Regions from separate parts of the Trinickia sp. EG282A genome, predicted to be linked through region 1. Evidence: predicted binding sites of a transcription regulator. Region 1 holds the regulator's gene; the other holds the start of a gene.
What was found. Region 1 encodes HrcA, which represses chaperone genes, less so after heat shock. Its sites were predicted from a motif close to TTAGCACTCNNNNNNNNNGAGTGCTAA; they were not measured.

Region 2: the regulator HrcA is predicted to act here: its motif matches at 1,181-1,207, upstream of groES (co-chaperone GroES).

The regions. Positions count from the first base shown of each region.
Region 1 covers NZ_JBFRCC010000001.1:232,153-235,286, reverse strand. The annotation lists gene hemH (ferrochelatase) at 1-920, opposite strand, end outside; gene hrcA (heat-inducible transcriptional repressor HrcA) at 1,115-2,134, opposite strand; gene AB4Y31_RS01095 (NAD kinase) at 2,486-3,134, shown strand, end outside.
Region 2 covers NZ_JBFRCC010000001.1:530,378-533,511, forward strand. The annotation lists partial or broken gene AB4Y31_RS02385 (pentapeptide repeat-containing protein) at 1-50, opposite strand, end outside; gene groES (co-chaperone GroES) at 1,277-1,567, shown strand; gene groL (chaperonin GroEL) at 1,608-3,134, shown strand, end outside.

The sequences.
Region 1 (3,134 bases):
TCGTCGCGAACTTCGAGGCCGATCTCTTCGATCGTCTCGAGACAATCCGACGTAAACCCGGGACAAAAGACGTCGGCCCGCCGCACGCCGGCCGCGCCGAGCTCTCGCAACGTTGGCGCGGTGTAGGGCTGCAGCCACTCCGCCTTGCCGAAGCGCGACTGAAAAGTGACGAGGCACTCGGTCGAACTCAGCGCAAGCTGGCTCGCGAGCAGCGCCGCCGTCAGCCGGCATTGCTCGTGATAAGGGTCGCCGAGGTCGAGCGTGCGTTTCGGGACGCCGTGAAAGCTCAACACGAGCTTGTCCCCCGTGGCAAAGTCGGGGCGGCCGCGCGCGGCCCAGTGCCGCCGCACCTCCTCGGCGAGCGCCCGAATATACGACGGATGATCGGCAAAATGCCGGACCGTCCGGACTTCGAGCTGGTTGCGCATCCGCTTGAGGGCCGCGAACGCGGCGTCGAACGCCGTCGCCGTCGTCGATGCCGAGTATTGCGGATACATCGGCATCAGCAGCACCCGCTCGGCACCGGCGAGCTTGAGCTGATTCAACATCGCGCCGATGCCTGGCGTTCCATAGCGCATCGCATAGTCGACGATGACCGGATACCCGTTCGAATGAAGCAGAGCCCGCAGCGCCTCCGTCTGCCTTTCGGTATAGACGCGCAGCGGCGAGCCCTCCGGCATCCAGATCGACGCATATTTCTTGGCAACCTTCGCCGCGCGCAACGGCGCGATCAGCCCGCGCAGCAGCGGCTGCCAGACGAGCGCCGGAATTTCGACGACGCGCGGATCGGTCAGAAATTCGACGAGATAGCGACGCACCGCGCGCGCCGTCGGCGCATCCGGCGTGCCGAGGTTCATCAGCAAGACGGCGACTCGGTGTGACGCGGCAGGCTGCGACGGCAGCTCGAGATCGAAACGCATGGGCAATCGACAGGGCCGGGTGAGAGACCGTATCCGTATGAGCCGGCCTCGGTTCAGGTCCACCGATTATAGCGAGGGCTGCGGCCATGGCGACTCGGCCATTTGGCCAATGGCGCGAAGGCCGTGTGCGAAGGATCATGCAAGGGGCGTCGGCGTTCGCGAACGGAGCGTGCGGCGAGCGTCCGCGGGCGCGCTTACTGTTGGCTCAAGGCCGTCGAAAGCAGCCGCGCGGTGATGTCGACGATTGGAATCACGCGGCTGTACGCCATGCGCGTCGGTCCAATCACACCTAGCGTGCCGACGATCTTGCCGTTGACTTCATAAGGCGCCGTCACCACGCTCATCTGTTCGATCGGCACCAGATTCGATTCACCGCCGATGAATATTTGTACGCCTTGGGCGTGGCTCGATACATCCAGCAATTGCAGGAGGCTCGTCTTTTGGTCGAATACATCGAAAAGCTTGCGCAGCCGCGCCATGTCGGACGACAGGTCCGCCACCTCGAGCAGGTTGCGCTCGCCGGAAATCAACACCGTCTCGCCCATCTCGCTTTCGTCGGTGCTGGCGGTCACCGCTGCCTGCATGAGCGCGGTCATGTCTCCGCGCAACTGGTCGATTTCCTCTCGCAGGCGCCGGCGAACTTCATCGAACGAAAGCCCGGCGAAGTGCGCATTGATGTAGTTCGATGCCTCGATGAGCTGCGACGGCGTGTAGTCGCGCTGCGTGGCCATGATGCGGTTCTGCACGTCCCCTTCGGGGGTGACGATGATGAGCAGGATGCGCTTGTCCGACAGGCGCATGAACTCGATCTGCTTGAAGATATGGCTGCGGCGCGGCGTCAGGATGACGCCCGCGAACTGCGAAAGGTTCGAAAGCACGCTCGCCGCGGCCGCGATGACTTTCTGCGGCTCCCCGGGCGTCAGCGTCCTTTCAACCACGCGTGTGACCGCCTCCTCGTCCGCAACCGGCTCGACGGTCAGCATCGTATCGACGAACAGACGATAGCCGCGCGGCGTCGGCACCCTGCCAGCGGAAGTATGAGGGCTCGCTACGAGCCCGAGCTCCTCGAGGTCCGACATCACGTTGCGTATCGTCGCCGGGCTCAGTTCGAGCCCCGAATAGCGCGACAGCGTGCGCGAGCCGACCGGCTGACCTTCCGCGATATATCGCTCGATCAGGGTTTTCAGCAGAGTCTGAGCGCGTGGTTCTAGCATGACGCAAGATTTTAGACGAACGCCGATGGCCCCATGTCCGCGCCCCCGCGGACATGCTGGCCGCCTCCCGCCCGGCGTGCCGCCGCGAGCGGCGCAGCGCCCGCAAGATTCGCGCCGGAGAGGCAGCCTGTCATCGGCACGACATCATTCTAGCGACAAATCAATGCGGAGGAATCTTCTCGGAACCCGCGCGCGTCGAGGCGAGGGTGATCGGGGCCCGTCCGAGCTCGCGAGGCGGTGCTTTTTCAACCCAGGGTCCGCTTACATACGAAACGCGTCCCGAGCAGCCGCTCCGGGCAACATGGCCAGCCTCCGTATGTAAACAGACCGTAGCTATGGTGTAATGCCGGCATGGAAATGGGTCACCAATTCAAGACGGTTGCGCTCGTCGGGCGCAGCAATACGCCCGGCATCGGCGAGCCGCTGATGGCGCTCGCCGGCTGCATCGCGAAACGCGGCTTCGAGGTCGTCTTCGAAGGCGATACCGCACGCGAGGTCGGCGCGACCGGCTATCCCGCGCTCACGCCCGCCGAAATCGGGGCGCGTGCCGATGTTGCGGTCGTTCTCGGCGGCGACGGCACCATGCTCGGCATCGGGCGTCAGCTCGCGCCCTACCGGACGCCGCTCATCGGCATCAACCAGGGGCGGCTCGGCTTCATCACGGACATACCGGTCGCGGAGATGCAGCAACGCGTGCCGCAGATGCTCGCGGGCAGTTACGAGCGCGAGGAGCGCACGCTGCTCGAGGCGCGCATCGTACGCGCCGACGAGCCGATCTATCACGCGCTGGCGTTCAACGACGTCGTCGTCAACCGCAGCGGCTTTTCGGGAATGGCCGAGCTGCGTGTGTTCGTCGACGGCCGGTTCATGTACGACCAACGCTCGGACGGCCTGATCGTCGCCACGCCGACGGGCTCGACGGCCTATGCGCTGTCCTCCCAGGGTCCGATCCTGCACCCGCAGCTGCAGGGCCTGGTGCTCGTGCCCATCGCGCCGCATG
Region 2 (3,134 bases), 300 kb from region 1:
ACCAGCGGCACTCGGACCAGCTGCACTCGGACCAGCTGCACTCGGACCACCCGAAGTTGGACCGGCTGCGCCCGAACCTCCCTCGCCTAAAGCAGCTCCGCTATAACCGGCTGAAGGCCGTCCTTCATTCAGCTGCGGTGAAGGAGGACTTTGAGATGGTGCGCTCGGGTGATTGAGCGAAGCGGACACGCGCGGGGCGAGGTTAGGTCTGCCAATTGCATTTCCCTGCGTTGGAGGCGACGGTGATCTCGCCAGATCGTCGGGCGAAGACGCTTGCTGCCTTGGCAGCGCGGGCCGCGTGATCTCGGGCGCATGCCGCACGATCGTTTTCGCGTGCGGCGCCGGATGACGGCGATTCTGTGTGGCTGTGGCGGTAGAGGGTGCTCGCTCAGGCGCTCGCGTAACGGACTGCGGCGCAGCAGAATCCGGAGCAGGTTCAGCGCGATGAACGGGCGGGGCGGAAGACACAGGCGGCGGGGCGACCTCGGCACTTTCAACCGCGGTTCCGCGAGCGGGAGGCGCTGGTGGTTGCGCGATCTGACCGGACCACGTATGTGGCGCTGACGACCTGAGTCCGATGATGCCGAGCGCCTGGTCACTGCCGAACCGATCGCCATACGCGATGACACCCATCACCCCGACAACCAGTGCGCTTGCTGCCGCAACCTGAAGCCCAAGACGTTTGCGCCGCACAGGCGGCCCAGCCTTGACGTCTGCATCCGAGCTATCTGGACTGTAATCGTAGTGCGCAAACTCGTTGTGCCTGAACGGTACAAAACGCTTTGTATCGTTTCGTCTGATCCTTTCATTCGCTACATTCATCTGCCGTCTCCTTGCGGAGTGCTCATTGGAATGAGCCGCGGGACCGCCCTGCGAGCTCGAGCCCCTGGTCCGCCCACGGCAATGGAGAGCGGTTATGAGCCTATGCTAAGCCTCAGCTGGGAAAACGCTCGCCATCTTCGTGGCCGATGTGGACGGGTGGCCTGAGTCGCCGTCCGGCGTGCTTTTGCGGGAGGGTCCACACTTGGCGACGACACGATGCAGGTGACGCATTCGCCATGCCTGCCGGGCCCGTGCAAGCGAATGCTCGAGCTGACAAATTGAGAGTGGTTGGAAGCCCCGACGCCGGAAAAACTTCTGATCGAACCCTTCTTGAATTCCCCGGATCCCGTCCATATAATTAGCACTCGCTGCACGTGAGTGCTAACAAGTTCCGCCCGGTTCGCTGGGCGGGTCTACCTCAGCGTCCTTCAGTCTCAATCAGAGAGGAGTATGTATGAACCTTCGTCCTTTGCACGATCGCGTCATCGTGAAGCGTTTGGATCAGGAAACCAAGACCGCCTCGGGCATCGTGATTCCTGACGCCGCGGCCGAGAAGCCGGATCAAGGCGAAGTGCTCGCGATCGGGCCGGGCAAGCGCAACGACAAAGGCGACCAAATCGCGCTCGACGTCAAGGTTGGCGATCGTGTGCTCTTCGGCAAGTACGCTGGCCAGACCGTGAAGGTCGAGGGCCAGGAACTGCTCGTGATGCGCGAAGAAGACATCATGGCGGTCGTCCAGAAGTAATTCAGGTTCGTATTCCACAAAGATTTCAAGGAGTTAGAAGATGGCAGCTAAAGACGTCGTATTCGGCGACAGCGCTCGTGCCAAGATGGTCGAAGGCGTGAACATTCTGGCCAACGCAGTGAAGGTCACGCTGGGCCCGAAGGGCCGCAATGTCGTCCTCGAGCGCAGCTTCGGCGGCCCGACCGTCACGAAGGATGGCGTGTCGGTCGCGAAGGAAATCGAACTCGAAGACAAGCTCCAGAACATGGGCGCGCAGATGGTGAAGGAAGTCGCGTCCAAGACGAGCGATAACGCCGGTGACGGCACGACGACGGCGACGGTGCTCGCGCAGTCGATCGTCCGCGAAGGCATGAAGTACGTCGCGTCGGGCATGAACCCGATGGACCTGAAGCGCGGTATCGACAAGGCCGTGACGGCCGCTGTCGAAGAGCTCCGCAAGATCAGCAAGCCCTGCACGACGAGCAAGGAAATCGCGCAAGTCGGCGCAATCTCGGCGAACAGCGACGAATCGATTGGTTCGCGCATCGCTGAAGCGATGGACAAGGTCGGCAAGGAAGGCGTGATCACGGTCGAAGACGGCAAGTCGCTCGCGGACGAGCTCGAAGTCGTCGAAGGCATGCAGTTCGATCGCGGCTACCTCTCGCCGTACTTCATCAACAACCCGGACAAGCAAGTCGCCGTTCTCGAGAACCCGTTCGTGCTGCTGCACGACAAGAAGGTCTCGAACATCCGCGATCTGCTGCCGGTGCTCGAGCAAGTCGCGAAGGCCGGCCGCCCGCTCCTCATCATCGCTGAGGACGTCGAAGGCGAAGCGCTCGCAACGCTCGTCGTCAACAACATCCGCGGCATCCTGAAGACCGTTGCGGTCAAGGCGCCTGGCTTCGGCGATCGTCGCAAGGCGATGCTCGAAGACATCGCGATCCTGACGGGCGGCCAAGTGATCGCCGAAGAAACGGGCCTGACGCTCGAAAAGGCGACGCTGCAAGAGCTCGGTCAAGCGAAGCGCATCGAAGTGGCGAAGGAAAACACCACGATCATCGACGGTGCGGGCGACGCGAAGAACATCGAAGCGCGCGTGAAGCAAATTCGCACGCAAATCGAAGAAGCGACGTCGGACTACGACCGCGAAAAGCTCCAAGAGCGTGTCGCGAAGCTGGCTGGCGGCGTGGCCGTCATCAAGGTCGGTGCGGCAACCGAAGTCGAAATGAAGGAAAAGAAGGCACGTGTCGAAGACGCGCTGCACGCTACGCGTGCCGCCGTTGAAGAAGGCATCGTTCCTGGCGGCGGCGTTGCGCTGATCCGCGCTCGCACGGCGATCGACGGCCTGAAGGGCGCGAACGCAGACCAAGACGCCGGCATCAAGATCGTGCTGCGCGCGATGGAAGAGCCGCTGCGTCAGATCGTGACGAACGGCGGCCTGGAGCCGGGTGTCGTCGTGGCGGCCGTTGCCGACGGCAAGGGCAACTACGGCTTCAATGCCGCAACGGAAGAGTACGGCGACCTCGTCGAGGCCGGCGTGGTCGACCCGACGAAGGTCACCCGCACGGCGCTGCAAAACGCGGCTTCG